DNA from 4 places in the Paenibacillus sp. FSL K6-1330 genome. Region 4 is predicted to be linked to each of the others. Evidence: riboswitches for the same ligand, from Rfam matches in the RefSeq annotation. Region 4 holds a riboswitch; each other region holds the start of a gene.

Region 1 (4,149 bases), 290 kb from region 4:
ATTCCGGAACGGTACACCTCGGACAGATAGGTGCTGTAATGCAGCCCGAGACCGATGACCCCGGCATAGAAGGCCGGAATGGAAATTCCCGTTAGGAGCGGCAGACTGTAATACAGGAAGAAGACCTGAACCAGCAGCGGTGTATTGCGAATAAATTCAATGATTCCTTTGGTTATAAGCGACAACAGCTTAAATCGGCTCCGCGTCGCAAAGGCAAGCAGCAATCCGATGATTAATGCCACCACGAAAGCGCAGATCGTCACCCATACCGTCATCTTTAACGCACTCAAGAGCTGCGGCAGGATATCCCACACATAGTTCCAGTCCCACATGTCTATAACCTCCCCGCTGTCCATTTACGCTCCAGCAGTCGAACTGCCAGCGATACGAGCGTAGCAATGACAAAATACATGAGGAGCAGCAGTACCAGAATCTCGGTCGTCCAGGAGATGTAATTGTTGCGGAGCACCATCGCCTGATACGTCAAATCCGCCATGGTGATGAAATAAACCAATGAGGTGGATTTGATGAGTTCCACAAGCTGATTCCCGAAAGGGGGAAGCATTCGCAAGGAAGCTTGAGGCAATATCACATTCAACAGCCTTTGCCAAGGCTTCAGATTAAGCGCTAAAGCGGCCTCCCACTGTCCTTTCGGAACGGCCAGCACAGCGCTTCGGACGATCTCCGAGCCGTATGCGCCGAAGTTTAGCCCGATCGCAAGGATGGCCGCCAACATTTTCGGCAGCTCGATGCCGATGAACGGAAGAGCGAAATACAACCAAAACAGCTGCACCAGCAAGGAGGTTCCCCGAAAGACTTCCACGTACACGGCTGTCAATGTGCGAATGATCCACAGCTTCGACAGTCGGCATAACCCGGCTGCAAAGGACATCACGACCGCAAGGATGGCTGAAAAGAAAGCTACCACAATCGTGATCTCCGCCCCTTTTAGCAGCGTAGGGAGAAAATCAATCCACGAATTCGGCATACTATTCCCCGCAAAGCGCAGCAGCCGTCATTTCACCCGGAAGCTCTTCTTCTGTGAATCCGAACTTCTGCAGAATTTCCAGCAGCTCGCCCGATTCCTTCATTTTTTGCAGCTCCGCATTATAAGCCTCCTGGAACTCGGTATCCGCTTGGCGGAACGCCGTAGCTCCATAACCCCGAACGCTTTCTCCATCGATGACCGGCTGCTCGAAATCAGTTACACGTTCGATGTTGTCATCACTAGCCGAATCCAGCATCGCCTGCAGAGAGGGTCCCGTCATGGTAATCGCCTGTACCCGGTCTGCCTGAAGGGCGCTAATAGCCGAGGCCTGGTCGGGGACCTGTATGATCCGGTCTGAAGGAATACCGGACTTCTCCATATAGCCGATTTCAACCGCGCCTGTCATGACGGCGACCTTAGCCTGGTCATGATTAGCAATATCCTCATAACTTCCGAGTTCCATCGGATTCCCTTGCTTCACCGCAATGGCTTCCCCGATGCTGTACTCCGGATTGGCAAACAATACGGCGGAGCAGCGGTCCGGATTAATGAACATGCCTGCGGTGATTAGATCAAACCGCTCGGCCTGCAGTCCGGCAACCAGTGAACCGAATTCCGTCAGCTCTCCCCTCATTTCCTTGATGCCAAGCCGCTCCAGAATAACCCGAGCAATCTCAACGGCTTCTCCCGTCAGCTCCCCGTTGGCCTCTTTATAGGCATAAGGCTTCTCATTCGCAAAACCTACGGTGATATACCCTTGCTCCATGGCGCGATCCAGTGTACTCCCTTTGTCACCGCAAGCCGCAAGCAATACCACCATAGTCACTGATAACATCAGCACAAGCACTCTCTTCAAAACCTTCCACAACCTTTCGTTATGACTTTGCAATCCTTACAAAATGGCATGTTGAAATTACCCTTGTTAACGCATATGTTAACTTGGATATAAGGACATTCAGACACCTTGCACGGGTCGGGGCTTCAGGGAAGATGATTCATCCATCTCCTTGCACGCTTAAACCCAATGCCATCCGACTGATTCAATTGGTTAAACATTTGCAGGCCTTGCCCCTCCTCTTTAGCAGAATACAAAAAGACCACCAAACAGGGGATTTAGACATAGCTCCGCCAGCAGGGGGTCAAAAAATAGAGAAAAGGCCCCTAAGAGAATCAAGGGCCTTTGTTATGAACATCCATTATGTATGCAAGACCCATCCACTGCTGACGAGGTTAGCTGACGGACTCGGGTAAGATGGTACCCTACACTCATGATTCCAAGTGACTCGCCCCTGGTGAAACTGGTTCCCCCGCTTTCCGGAAAATGTATGCCGGAAACTAAGCGTGTGTCCATGATAAAGGGAAGTTTAGGAAAAGTCAAACCCCTTAAACCGCTTTTTCTGGAAATTCACACGCAGAAATGCCATTCTTCCGGGGTGTATGACAAGCTAGAAAAATGCCTCATTCAAGCTTGTCCACCTACAACATAGGAATTTTATCCCAGACCAATTTTTCGCTATATAGCAGGCGTTTGCCATGCCTCCCTTACTCGTTCATGTGATGGATAGTTTATGCCATGAATTAGACCAAAACAGTGGAAAGCTTCTACAACTCCATCTGAACCAAAAAAAATTTTTGATTATCCATTAAAAACCCATTATGACTCATTTACTTCTAGTTACGGGAGCGCTGGTGCCAGCATCATATATTAACCGCCGATAAGTGTCGGGATTTTTGGTCCATGGATTATACGGCTGTATATCCGCCATCCACCAGTAAGCTTGTGCCTGTAATGAAGGACGCATCTTCACTGGCAAGGAACAACACGGCTTTGGCTACTTCTTCCGGCTGTCCCAAGCGGCCCATCGGATGAAGGCCGACCAGGTGCTCGGTGATCGCTTCCGTTCTTCCCTTAATAAGCGGAGTATCGATGTATCCCGGGCATACGGCATTGACCCGGATCCCTTTTGGAGCATAATCCGCGCCCATCGACTGGGTTAACAGCTTAACGCCTCCCTTAGCGGAAGCATAAGCGGTAACACCCGCTTTTCCGACATGGCTATGGATCGAGCCGCAGTTTACGATCGCCCCTCCGGTTCCTTGGGATAACATCTGTTGGATTACATATTTATCACACAGGAACACCCCTGTAAGATTAATATCAATCGTCTTTTGCCAGTTGTCCATCGACAACTGATCAGCAGGGGCATCATGAGCAATGCCTGCATTGGCGAACAATACATCGACACGGCCAAAATGCTCAACCGTCTGCTTCACCATATTTGCAACTTCCTGTTCTTGGGTCACATCCGTCTTAACGAACAGCGTTTCAAAGCCTGCGCCTCTTAATTCATCCGAAACAGCCTGTCCCCGGTCCGAATAATCTGCAATAACAACCTTGGCTCCCTCTTCTACAAAAAGCCTTACTGCTGCTTCGCCGATCCCGCTGGCGCCTCCCGTCACAATGACAACCTTGGATTCAAATTTCATTTGTCGACCACTCCTATATTGTGAATTCATCATATCGATTCCATATTCATGTAGAGTTAACATATTCCAGGCATGATATTCCACAAGCCCCTGTTTCTTTCATGAACAACATCCTATCGAATAACGGCATATGGACGCTCACAACTTAATATTCGCCGCATCCTAACCTTATCCAGCCTGTCCATTGTTATACAGGCCGCTCGATTGTAAACATCTCTCCCAGTGAAGCATAGATATTACCAGCCATACGGCTCACAGGCTTCAACTTGGCAGCGTCAATCCGGCCTTGCTCGTAAAGTTCCTCCGCAACATGGAAGCGGACTACGCGGGCAATCAGCAGATCGGCACCAGGCAGCTGATCCGCTGCATTCAAAGTGACGACCTGCTCCAGCACGCATTCCATGCGAATCTTGCTCTCCAGAACGCCGGGAACTTTAACGACCTCGCTAACGACCGGGGTTAAATGCGCTCTGTCAAGTTCACTCTCATGCGGGGGCAGGTTCGCCGCCGTTTCGTTCACGGCTTCAACATTGTCTTCGTCCACGATGTGGATGACAAGCTCACCGCTTTGCATGGCATTTCTCGCTGTATCCTTAGCCGTACCGTTCTTCCGCTGAACGGAAACGGACAGCAGGGGCGGATTGCTGGACAGAATGGAGAAATAACTGAATGGT
Region 2 (4,149 bases), 1.7 Mb from region 4:
AAAATGCCCATGGCGAATGCCTTCCTCCTTCAGCTGTCTCCCTAGAATTTTTCAGGGTGAATCAGCGCATAAATCAAGTACAGAAAAATAAAGAGCGTGCATACCAAAATGATCATCATGGTTAATCCGCCTCCGGTTCAGAAACCACGCGCCCACACCAAGACATGAACAGCATGAACAGTCCGTAGGTTCCTCCCAATATGAGCACCATATATAAATCCTGCATGAATATAACCTCCTAAAACCTCGTTGTGATATCAGCCAAGACCTTAGCTGACAATGGACGAAATCAGGAAGGATACCTGGTGATGGTTCGTATGAAGCACCACATCGGCACCCAGCCCTTTGTATATCAATCGCGGATTGCTGGAATGGGTAATCACATAAATCGACTCTGTGGTCCAGGTCCGGCAAATCCGTAAATAGCGGCAGCATAGATTCAAGCTGCTCTCGAACAGAAACACCTTGCTGACGGGAAACTCGGGAATGATCCAGGTTTGCTCGTCCCTTGTATCGATTAGTATCATGTTGGTGCAGCCCAGCTCATGCAGCCTCTCCTGTTCAACCCGGTTGTTGGCTATGGCCACAAACGAAATGCGCTTAAAGATCAGCTGGCGGATAAATTCTTCCCCGGCCTTGTTCGGTGCGGATACCAGGATAAACTCCTGCGATTTCTCCATCTTTTGTTCTCCTCCTAAGTTCGGAAAGAGAAGACAACAACAAAGAAGCCTGTGGAAAGAGAAGAACTCTTCCCGCAGGCTCCTTAATAGGACACGGTGAAATACACCGTGGCCCAAGTCCACGACAATCGTTGCCTCTCTCGATACGCTTACGAGGTTAGCTGACGGATTCGGGCGTGAGAGTCGCCCTACCCATAGACCGTTATCTTGTCCATGGGATTCACCCCTGAGAGATAGATTCATCTCCCGACTGGTTCCCCCGTTCCTTTTCCATTCAAGGACTCAGCGAAAATTGAAAACGAGTAGCATGTTATTCTATTAGCCATTGACTAAACATCCAGGTTTAGCAAAACAACACAGCATCAGGTTCGAGCGGTGAGAGTCGCATCATCCTGCAATTTCAGCGAAGGCCCATGGCGCCTTCGCCCGAGATTCGATCCATAAAAGAGCCTGATGCAGCTCTCACACTGCCTGTAGGCCTTCATGAAACGGTTGCCTGCATGCCTGTCGCTGGTGTCCGTCAATTCATAGTTCGTATCATACGTCTGGCCCTGCAGGAAGTAAATGTGAGCAAAAACACATGTGGCGTTATGTCGAGCAGGAACTGATCAGTATTGCTTCATTATCTCTCGAATACTACTCTATACTATGTATTTCTCTTGTTTTCTTGTATTTATCGCAATCTATCGAGATACCGAGATTTTGCCATGATAATCGATGACACGACTGAATGTACACGTTTTCTTACACGGTTTTCATCAATTTTCGGAATATATCCGTCCCATATGATCATTTACTTTTAGTTTCCTCCGGCGTATGATTCATCCATCTAATCGAAACATTCGTTATACGCTGAGCTCCCGACAGATGGGGAGACGGGGGAACCAAAATCGCCAATGGAGCTTCTATTGGTGAATGGGGTGAATCCGCAGTGCCTAGATGGTCAGGCACTGCGGTAGGGTGCTCTCAAGCCCGAATCCGTCAGCTAACCTCGTAGGCGCGTTTTGAGAGAGAACACCACCCGAGCCTTAAGCGGAAGCGGCCACTGGAACAGGGCCTCTAACGACAATAAGGCCTGGAGAGCGGGGGATCTTTGCTCACCAGGCCTTTTTACCGTGCATATAACATTCCTATAAAGGAGCGTAGATCATGACGAAATTCATCGAGGCTGCACTGACATCCGTTATCGAAACCGAAGTTCCCGCATTAAGTGTAGAGCCCATCCGCCATATGGAGATATTTCGTTTCGACCAGGGCTCGGCTGAACGCTTTATCCCCTGGAGCAAACGAGATTGGAACTGCGGTTTGTTCAAAATCAGCTGCAAAGACGCGGCTGGTTATGCCGAATATGCGCTGCCAAGCAACAGGGAATTCACGGATCTAGTCCGCTGGGCAGCCGTCTTTACGAGGCTGAAAGGCATGTCCGTGACCGAGGCCGTTCGCTATGCCCAGAAGCAGCACCAGTGGGGATCCGCCCGGATGCAGCTCGCCGTATCGGCGCTCGCCGATCTGGAGACCAATCGGCAACAGCACATCACCCGTAAGCGGTTAGGCAGCTTGCCGCTGGAGCGTTCCTTCCTGATGGACTGCTCGGAGGCGTATTATTTCTTCTAGGACAGTAGCTAGAGAGCTACCGTCCTCGCTTCGCTTTGAATTAATTGTTTTCCCCCGCTCACTTGAACATATTTTTGAGCACCATCATCAGGTTGGCTGGCTTCTCCGCCAGCCGCCGCGTAAAATACGGGTACCACATCGTTCCGTAGGGCATATAACACCGAATGCGGTAGCCGTCCTGTGCAAGCGCTGCCTGATCGTTCATCCGTAGCCCGTACAGCATCTGAAACTCAAATTCCTGTTTGTCTATGTGACTCTGCTCGGCAAACACCTTCACCCAGTCGATGATGTTGTCATCATGCGAAGCAATCGCAACGTAGGCACCCTGATCAAAATGCATTTTGATCAATTTCTTATAGTTGTCAATGACCTCCCGCTTCTGCTGAAAAGCGATGGTTCCCGGCTCTTTGTACGCCCCCTTCACGAGCCGCAGATTAACACCGGCATTGATTAAATTCTTGACGTCCTCCTCCGTACGGAACAAGTAGGCCTGCATCACGGTCCCCACATTGGTCAGCCCCTCCTTATGGAGCCGCAGCGTCATGTCTATCGTCGCCTGGGTATACGGCGAATCCTCCATATCCAGACGAACGAAGTTGCGGTGCTCTTTCGCCTTTTTCGCCACCAGCTTGATATTCTCGTAAGCCTTCTCGGGGTCCAGTGCCATGCCCATCTGCGTCGGCTTCAGCGAAACGTTCGATTTCACTCCCCGCTTGGCAATCCCTTCTACAAGCTTCAAATACTCCTCCCGGTACCCGGCCGCTTCGTCCAGCGTCGTGATACCCTCCCCCAAATGATCGAGCGTGACGAGAATGCCCTTCTCATTCAGCCTCTCAATTTCATCCAGCGCCTCGTCCAAGGTATCGCCGGCTATGAATCTGCCCGCCAGTTTTCGGCCATACTTGATCGACAACCACTTCACGAATTTATTACCGGACACCGTCAGGATCACTTTACGGTAAAGTTCGGTTCCGTCCATGCAAGCTCCCCCTTTGCAAAAGGCAAACCAAAATGCACTCTATCTTAACTCATATGCAAAAATCATGACGGCATGCAGAAAGACATACATATCTAACATCGAGCTTTTCACCAAGAGATTCTAAACACCCCACCATGACGCATTCAGCAGCTGGACCATAAACCTAAAGCTCCGAATCATATCATGTTAAGGAGGGGCCTTCCATGCGAGTACCTTTTCGGAATGAACCATTTCTGGACTTCAAGAACGAGTTGAACAACAAGTTATACGATGCTGCGCTATCCGCGGTCGAAGCCGAACTCGGCAAGACGTACCCTCTGGTTATCGGCGGTGCCCAAATCCATACGGAGCGTACCCTAAAGTCGGTCAATCCGTCCCGTAAACGTCAGGTCATCGGCATTGTATCCCAAGCCGATACCGAACTTGCGGAACAAGCCATTCAGACAGCCGCACGGACTTTTGAGACGTGGAAACACACCGCGCCGAGCGAACGGGCACGATATTTGTACAAGGCTGCAGCAATCATGCGGCGACGCAAGTTTGAATTCTCCGCACTGATGACGCTGGAAGCTGGAAAAACGCGTGCCGAAGCGGATGCGGATACGGCCGAAGCGATCGATTTCATGGAATTCTATGCACGCGAAATGCAGCGTCTGAGCGCGCCCCAGCCGCTAACAGTTCATGAGGAGGAAGAAAATCATCTCTATTACATTCCACTCGGCGTCGGCATCGTCATTCCGCCGTGGAACTTTCCACTCGCGATTATGGCAGGCATGACCACGGCGGCCATCGTCTCGGGCAACACCGTTGTGCTGAAACCGGCGAGCACCACGCCGGTCATTGCCGCCAAATTCGTGGAGCTACTGGAAGAAGTCA
Region 3 (4,149 bases), 1.7 Mb from region 4:
CTGAGCCTGCCATATCGGTAAAGCTGGATGATGTTACGCTAACCTTCGATGCGGCTCCGCGGGTAGACAAAGGGGTCACCTACGTTCCATTCCGGACGGTCGGTGAAGCGCTGGGCATTCAAATCACTTGGAATAGCAAGACGCAAACCGTAAAGGCCATCGGCAGTGTGAAAGGCCAATCGACTGAAGTGTTACTTCAGGTGGGAAGCACGACAGCAACGGTCAATGGAAAACAAGTGAAGCTTGCGGCCCCGCCGGTTCAACGGGAAGGCCGTGTACTGATCCCGCTTAGCTCGTTCAGCAGCCAATTCGGTGTCGATGTGGGCTGGAATCAGGCAACTCGCACGGTCTCCCTTGTATCGCCGCAGCGCGAGATGCATTTGAGAGCCTTCTATGCATTGCAATCTTTCCAAGAACGGGATCTTGTTGCATCTATGAATTCAGTCGCCTTTGGATGGAGCCGCATCGATCGTGAGGGTCAGTTCACGCTTCAAGGCGACGAGTACCGCCTGCCCGCTGCGGCCGGTGACGTTACGCCGCAATCGATGGTAGCAGATGCTGCGGACCAGAAGATTAAACCATACCTCATGGTCTACGCCTTGGATGGAAACGGCGAATTAACCAAAGTACTGAGCGATAGCAGCCTGCGCCAAAAGTCCATTGAAGGCATCACAGCCGCGGTAACGGAGAACGGCTTCGGCGGCGTCGTACTTGATTTTGAAGGGCTCGGTTTTAAACTGGATGTCGTAAACCAGCAGAAGCTGCTCAATGATTATGTCAAGCAATTAAAGGCAGCATTGCCGCATGACATTGCTCTGTCCTTAGCGGTGCCGCCATTGAACAGCGCCTATAAAGGCTATGATTACAAAACGCTTGCTTCCATCGCCGATGATCTCATCGTTATGGCTTATCAGTACAATCCGGTCGGAACCAAATCTCAGGTTCCCGAACCAAACAGTCTGGTGGACCAAGCGATCCAGTTGGCACTCCAAGCAGGTGTCCCGAAGCAGAAGCTTTTGCTTGGCATCAGCTTAAGCAGCGAAACAGCCACTTCCGTGGACGATAAGCTCGGTTTGGCCAAACGCTATGATCTGAAAGGCGCTGCTTTCTGGCGTCTTGGCTTGTTCCGTCTCTATAATAACGGGATGGAAGCAGCTGTGAATGCCTCTGTTGTTAAGGAGTAACCGAACAACCCCTGTGGGATTGACAAACTTATAGTAAGAAAAACTTCTATCGACGCTACTTTCACAGATGACAGACCGCAGTTAGTAGACGTTTTTCTTGCGATATCAGGAAGTCACAAGCTTCGAAGTTTATACTTTCTGATATCTAAAAAAAAGAAAGCCTGACAAGGACAACCCTTTGTCAGGCTTTCTGGTTATGTATTGAACCCTAAACTGCAATGTAATCCAATTAGCTTGCGCTTCCTACCAGCCTCGCATAATTTTCTTGACTCAACACACGACGTGCCGTGACATAACGTGGCTCGTAATATGAATCGCTAAGCTTGCTGATTCTGACTCCCTTGCTGCTGGAAGCATGCGCAAATTGTCCGTCACCAATGTAAACGCCTGCATGAGAAATTCCGCTGCCGCTTGTATTGAAGAATACCAAATCTCCAACCCGCAGATCTTCGCGATCTACATGTTCACCGGCTTGAGCCTGGCTTTGGGAAGTGCGTGGAAGATCCATATCGAAATTTCTAAACATGTACAGAATAAATCCGGAGCAATCAAACCCGCTAGTGGTCGTTCCGCCCCATTTGTATGGCGTTCCTACCAATTGCTTCACTTGATACTGAAAATTCGGTTGTTGATCAGCAAATGCTGATACGGCACCAGAAGAAAAAATAATTGCAGACCCTAGCAAAGTGATGACAAACTTCTTCAAAATATGTTCTCTCCTTCGATGCCTACGGAGTTAGCTAAGGGTTCGGTTGAAGGTTCCCTATACTCTCTATACAAGAGTAATTCACCCAAGACGGTTCCCCCGTTTTCCAAACGAAATTCGGCAAAATTCATTAACGTTTTGTAACCTTCTCTTAATATAGTATACAAGCAAGGATGCTGTCAATCATATCCTAAAAATCTATCGTTTTATGTTTGGAGCTGTCGTAAAGATGGTTAATTTCGTCCGACTATTTTTTAACCATCTCACACAGTCATGACAATTATGTAACTCTGCTTTCCTTCTCGAACTGCTTGTTACTCTCTTATTCTGTTCTCTTAAGCTGTTAATCTTTTATCTTTTGAACTTGGGAGTTTTACCCACCCAGCGGAGGTTTGAGGATAGCCGATCCTTTGGGAGTCCGTTTCTACCCTACCTATTCATTCCGGAAACGGACGGACAACAGAGCGGATAGCATCAAACCGGAGCGCCCTATGAGTCAAATCACGATGGCTGAAGCTTTGGCAGTCCGGGCAGCAATCAACCGTCTCATGAATCAATTGATGTCGGAACGCTTAAACAACAGCAGCACAATCATTGAAAAAGGGGAAACGGCGGAATATCCTGCACGCAGTGTGGATGCCATTACGGAAGAAATCGAAGCCGCCGCCGCGGATTACAGAAAGCTGGATTTGCTGATGGCAATCTCCAATACAACGCAAACCATTAGCTGGAACGGCGCCGACATGACCATCATGGAAGCGATCGAGCTGGCCAAACAGATCCGCAGCGATATCGGACAACTTGCTCATCTCGGCTCCCGTAAGAAGCTGGAGCGGCAGAGCAGCCGTGGCAGCGGAGATGGTGCCGTAACGCTGTTCAACGTCGCTTTATATGATCCGGAAGCTTATCAGGCGCAAGCGCGGAAGAAGGAACGCGAAGTAACCAAGCTCTCTTCACTGATTGAACATGCCAATCATACGTCCATGATTACGTTTGACGCATCCAAGTACATGGAATAGCGGCAGCCGCCGGCTCCAAGCCTGCAGGTCACCCCACGTGCGGGTTTGGAGCCGGCGGTTTCCGCCGGCATCGCGGGAAAGTGTGAGCAACCGCTTATTGTTTGTCGGATACAAACAAACCTAACCAGGAAACCAAAAACTCGCCTCCAGTGAAAACGGATGACGGCTTACGGTTCACGCCTATCACTTGTCACATGTTACGGACTTATAACGAAAAAAATGATCGCTCCGTTTCCCGCTCTCTATGAATAATTGGAAAGCCGCCCCCTGAAGGGCGGCTTTTGTCTAATTCGCTTAAGCTCGGTTAAAATGAAACTAAGTCGCCGATCCGAACGCTTATCTAACCTCTATTCCATCCTTTATCCTATCCGTAACGTTCTCTTTACACCTATGCTACTGGAACAAGGCCGCAGCTCCAACCAGACCAACATCGTCCCGAAGTCCTGCAGGAACGATCTCGTACGTGCCTAAATAGGATGGCATGACCAGCTTATCTGTCATTTCCCGCAGCTGCGGGAATAAAAGATCGCCTGCTCTGCTTACTCCCCCTCCAATCACGATGCGATCGGGGTTAAAACTGTGAATGACGTTAACCAGACCAAGCGCCATGTAATAAATAGCACGATCGATGACCTCCACTGCGACGGGGTCATAAAGACGTTTAGCCTCGAATACATGTTTAGCGTTCACTCCCACCTCGGCTGCGGCCAGTTCAGAAATTACGCTGGGCTGGGTGAGCATCCGCTGGGATGCTGCCTGGCCGATGGCCGTTCCTGAAGCAAATACCTCCCAGCAGCCGTGGCTCCCGCAATTGCACTGCGGACCGCTGGGATCAATGATATGATGTCCCAGTTCCCCAGCAAATGAACTGCTGCCCAGGAACAGCTTCCCATCCAGCACGATCCCTGAGCCGATACCGGTGCTTAGCGTCACGTACACCATGTTCGTCGACCCTCTTCCGGCACCTCTTACATACTCTCCCCATGCGGCTGCATTCGCGTCATTCAGCACCTGTACTTCCGTATAAAGATCACGTTCCATCCAGGCTTTGAGGGGGACATTCGTCCATTCCGGCAGATTCGTACCATGAATGACAATCCCCTCCCTACTGTTAACTGTTCCGGGTGAAGCCATCCCTACGCCTCGAAGAGGGTGGCCGTCCGACACGCTGCGGATCATGTTCGTAATTCTCGCGACCACTTCTTCAGCCGTACGCGCACCCGCTGTCTCCATTTGCTCC
Region 4 (4,149 bases):
TGAAGTGATCCGGCGGCGGTACGAGCGCGTCTTGAAGGAGAATTTGCCGCTTCCTGATCTGATTGTGGTCGATGGAGGGAAGGGACAGATTTCCGCCGCCAGCGATGTGTTGGAGAATGAGTTGGGGTTGTATATCCCGGTCTGCGGGCTTGTGAAGGATGCCAAGCATAAAACAGCGCAGCTCATGGTCGGAGACCCGCCGGAGCCGGTTACGCTGCCCCGGGACAGCCAGGAGTTCTATTTGCTGCAGCGTATTCAAGATGAGGTTCACCGGTTTGCGATTTCCTTCCACCGCGAACAGCGCGGCAAATCGATGGTATCCTCCAAGCTGGATTCCATCCCGGGCATTGGTGAGAAGCGCCGGAAGCTGCTGTTGAAGCATTTTGGCTCGGTCAAAAAAATAAAAGAGGCTTCAGTCGAAGACTTCAAGCCCCTTTCAATCGGTGAGAAATTAGCAACGGAAATTCTTAAGGCACTTCGTGAGGAGGAGTCGTGACATACGGCTTCTCTTTTTTTGTTGGATTGAAACGGTAAATCGCATACGCAACAAGCGCAGGAAGCACCATGTAGAAAGCACCAATCAGCAAGTTGGTGGTGTCCTTGAGCAAGATCAGGCTAATACCCATCAAGATGCTATTAAAGATGACATGGGAGAACATGGCCGCCAAATACCCATATTTCAAAAAGATGTAGCTGAACAGCAAGCCGATGATAACCAGTTCAATGGGCCGGGAAATTACAGGGTATATCGGATAAAGCGTATGCCCGAGCGCCCAGATGAGCGAGGTAATCAAACTGGCAACGAACGTATTGCGGACGATCTTTTTCACCATTTTGATTCCGAACAGTCGATAGACGGCCTCTTCGGATATGCCGGCCAGCCAGGCCATCAGCGGAAACAGCCAAGGATAGAGCATGTTGTAAGGCGACTGTGTGGCATCCGTGGTGGACCATGTATTTAAGGTTAGGCCCAGAACGATAAAGATAATGGATTGGACCCCAAGCAGGATGAAAGCCCACATATATCCCAGCTTCATGCTGTCCAGTACATAATGACCGTATCCGGGTTCTTTGGCGCGCGGCCATGGATTGAGCCCGTCTTCTTTTTGCCATAGTCCGTTGCCCCCGACAAGGGAGAAATAGAGCAGGGCGGAGAATATGAGCGAATAGACCGCATAGAAAATCATCATCCCGAATATACCAGTTTGCGACATCCCCTCGGATTTGAAAACGGGAATCAGATTATACGTATTTAGCATCTGAATGATAAACAGCAGCACCGCTAGGAACAGGCCGCGCTTAAACGACGTATAGGCTCTGGTCTTTACGCTGTACACAATGGCAAGAATGCCAAGGATGAGGGTGAACAGGCCATACCCTGCGAGTGTCAGCAGCGTTGCATCCTGAGTCTGCTTGTTGACATAGGCGGAATGGGCGGACGGGACTGAGAAGGATGGCTCATAGGAGCGTAATTTCCCATGTTCGAAGGTGAAACGGTGCTCCAATCGGGAATCGCCAATCTTGGATTCCGGGTCCACATATCGAAGCCGGGGTTCCCCTTCCCGCGTAACCAGCTCAAGGCGCGACAGGTCATAGCCCGCTCGCTGGAGCCAAGGCTCCGCGAGCGCTTGCTTCTCGGCTAATGACATGCCGTCCTCGACGACAAGCAGCATCTGCCTTTGTACATCGCCCTTGTTCAGCTCAATCCGGTCATAGCTGGAGCGGGCGTAATCGTACGAGAAGCCGACGATGCCTGAATTTTGCATGTGCACGTCCACATTGAGGGCATCCCCTCCCGGTTCGCTGAAGCGAACGCGGTATACGTCATAGGGATATTTGGCTTCATAGGTTTTGTTGTATTCCGAAAGTTTCTTTTCCTTCGCCAGATATCCGTAAAGTTCCGATTTGGATTGATATGTAACCAATGTGTCATCCGTTTTTGCAGCCGTAAACTGCAAATGCTCCTGAGCAAAGCTTGAAGCCGCTTGCCGAGCCTGCTCCTTGGATATGATATTCGGAGATGCCATCTCGGTAGAATCCGGATTCGTCGACGGAAACACCTGAAATAATAGGAACAGAATCAGGCCGACTGCGGCAGGCGCGATGAGCTGTTTGAGATTGGGCTTCAGCTTCAAGGGCTCTCTTGCACGATTCATGAAATTCCTCCTCTAGGAAAGTTGATACTCCCACTGGTATTCGATATGCCTGATTAAGTACGCATAGAGTCAATATAACATAGTTATGAAAGTCATAAGCAGCTTATCCCAATATCCGGAATAATGAAACAAATCGATGAAAATGAATGAAAGGTTTCGAAAACGTTAGAGAACCCTATGCTTGTATTCTTGAATATGCCCAATTCGCGCTCTTTTAAAGATTTTTTGGGTGAAAAACGGCATTGGGTTACGTACCAGATTGCGTTATAATCACATCATGCTTCAAGGAACCGAATATTCCAGCCGAATTTCGTACTGAAAATGGGGGAACCATGTAATTGGGGTGAATTTCATTATTCCTAGAATAATGAATAGGGCGACCTGTGGAAATGCCCGAATCCGTCAGCTAACCTCGTAGGCTGCAGCACAGGAACCAGACCGTAAAGGGCACTGCGTTTTCCAGTGTCTTTTTTCTTGATTTTTTTTAAGAAGGTGACCGATTGAACTCTAAATTTAACTGGCTCAGGTTGTCTCCGCCGCAGATTCTCGTGCTTGGTTTTGCGGCTATTATCTTCATCGGGACGGCGCTGTTAATGCTGCCGATTTCCACAAGTACAGGTGAACCGCTTGAATTTATCGATGCCTTGTTCACTTCGACATCGGCAACATGTGTAACGGGTCTGGTTGTGGTGGATACAGGAACGACATTCAGTTCCTTCGGAGAAGTCGTGATTATGCTGCTGATTCAGATCGGCGGGCTCGGATTCATGACGATGGCTACTTTATTTGCCTTGGCTCTGAAAAGACGCATCTCGCTCAAGGATCGCCTCATTCTGCAAGAAGCGATGAATCAGTCCTCGATGGAAGGAATCGTAAGGCTGATTCGCAGAGTGTTGTTGTACTCCCTCATCATCGAGGCCTGTGGTGCCATCATTCTATCGATCCGCTGGGCGTTTGATATGCCGATCGGCCAGGCGATTTATTATGGCGTTTTTCATGCAGTCACGATGTTTAACAACGCCGGTTTTGATTTGTTTGGTGATTTTCGGAGTTTGACCGGGTATGTCTACGATCCTGTAGTCAACATAGTCGTGATGTTTTTGATTGTCTCAGGTGGGATTGGTTTTATCGTATTATCCGATCTGATTGATTTCCGAAAACAGCGGAGACTTTCCTTGCACTCCAAAGTGGTGCTCACCATGACGGCTACCTTGCTGCTGGTTGGATTTATCGTCATTCTTATATTTGAATTCACCAATCCGAGGACGCTCGGCTCTCTGAATTGGGGCGGAAAATTCTTCGGTGCGTTATTCCAGTCCGTAACGCCGCGTACAGCTGGCGCGAATACTATAGATATTACGGGGCTTCGACAGGCCACGCAATTTTTTATCGTGATTCTGATGTTTATCGGAGCATCCCCAGGGTCAACCGGTGGCGGTATCAAAACAACAACCTTCACCATTATGGTGGGGGCGGTTATCGCCATGATGCGCGGGCGTGAAGACATCGTCATGTTCCGTTATCGCCTGGCCCAGGAGCGGGTGCTCAAGGCACTGACCATTGCATTATTGGCACTGCTGCTCGTTCTAATCGTATCGATGATTCTGTCAACGACAGAGGAAGGGAGCTTCCTGGAGATCCTATTCGAAACGACATCCGCCTTCGGTACGGTGGGTCTCTCCATGGGTTTAACGCCTGAACTGACGGGATTCGGGAAGATTTTGATCAGTATTACGATGTTTGCAGGGCGATTGGGGCCTTTGACGCTTGCTTATGCACTGGGGCCAAAAAAGGGTAAAGAATTATATCGTCATCCGGAAGGCAAAATGATTATTGGATAAGGAGTACAGGAGAGACATGAAACCAAAGCAATTTGCAATCATCGGTTTGGGACGATTTGGCGCCAGCCTGGCGCTTGAACTGATGGAACAGGGATATGAGGTGCTCGGCATCGACCGCAGTGAAGAGGTTGTCGAGGATATGAGCGAACTGC

What was found. A riboswitch is a leader RNA that binds a small molecule or an ion and turns the genes downstream of it on or off. The one in region 4 is predicted to bind cyclic di-AMP.
Region 1: linked by a shared signal. The riboswitch ahead of ehuB (ectoine/hydroxyectoine ABC transporter substrate-binding protein EhuB) and the one ahead of NYE54_RS28815 (TrkH family potassium uptake protein) in region 4 are both predicted to bind cyclic di-AMP.
Region 2: linked by a shared signal. The riboswitch ahead of NYE54_RS02415 (hypothetical protein) and the one ahead of NYE54_RS28815 (TrkH family potassium uptake protein) in region 4 are both predicted to bind cyclic di-AMP.
Region 3: linked by a shared signal. The riboswitch ahead of NYE54_RS20855 (C40 family peptidase) and the one ahead of NYE54_RS28815 (TrkH family potassium uptake protein) in region 4 are both predicted to bind cyclic di-AMP.

The regions. Positions count from the first base shown of each region.
Region 1 covers NZ_CP150269.1:6,599,182-6,603,330, forward strand. The annotation lists gene ehuD (ectoine/hydroxyectoine ABC transporter permease subunit EhuD) at 1-332, opposite strand, end outside; gene ehuC (ectoine/hydroxyectoine ABC transporter permease subunit EhuC) at 335-988, opposite strand; gene ehuB (ectoine/hydroxyectoine ABC transporter substrate-binding protein EhuB) at 990-1,823, opposite strand; cyclic di-AMP (ydaO/yuaA leader) riboswitch at 2,195-2,340, opposite strand; gene NYE54_RS30140 (SDR family NAD(P)-dependent oxidoreductase) at 2,732-3,475, opposite strand; gene NYE54_RS30145 (flavin reductase family protein) at 3,663-4,149, opposite strand, start outside.
Region 2 covers NZ_CP150269.1:543,810-547,958, reverse strand. The annotation lists gene kdpA (potassium-transporting ATPase subunit KdpA) at 1-11, opposite strand, end outside; gene NYE54_RS02420 (hypothetical protein) at 270-680, opposite strand; cyclic di-AMP (ydaO/yuaA leader) riboswitch at 811-978, opposite strand; cyclic di-AMP (ydaO/yuaA leader) riboswitch at 1,521-1,696, shown strand; gene NYE54_RS02415 (hypothetical protein) at 1,830-2,294, shown strand; gene NYE54_RS02410 (proline dehydrogenase family protein) at 2,353-3,273, opposite strand; gene pruA (L-glutamate gamma-semialdehyde dehydrogenase) at 3,477-4,149, shown strand, end outside.
Region 3 covers NZ_CP150269.1:4,624,013-4,628,161, forward strand. The annotation lists gene NYE54_RS20850 (stalk domain-containing protein) at 1-1,184, shown strand, start outside; gene NYE54_RS20855 (C40 family peptidase) at 1,414-1,890, opposite strand; cyclic di-AMP (ydaO/yuaA leader) riboswitch at 1,894-2,023, opposite strand; gene NYE54_RS20860 (hypothetical protein) at 2,382-2,909, shown strand; gene NYE54_RS20865 (ROK family protein) at 3,303-4,149, opposite strand, start outside.
Region 4 covers NZ_CP150269.1:6,306,911-6,311,059, reverse strand. The annotation lists gene uvrC (excinuclease ABC subunit UvrC) at 1-496, shown strand, start outside; gene NYE54_RS28820 (CPBP family intramembrane glutamic endopeptidase) at 468-2,156, opposite strand; cyclic di-AMP (ydaO/yuaA leader) riboswitch at 2,448-2,592, shown strand; gene NYE54_RS28815 (TrkH family potassium uptake protein) at 2,657-3,997, shown strand; gene NYE54_RS28810 (TrkA family potassium uptake protein) at 4,014-4,149, shown strand, end outside.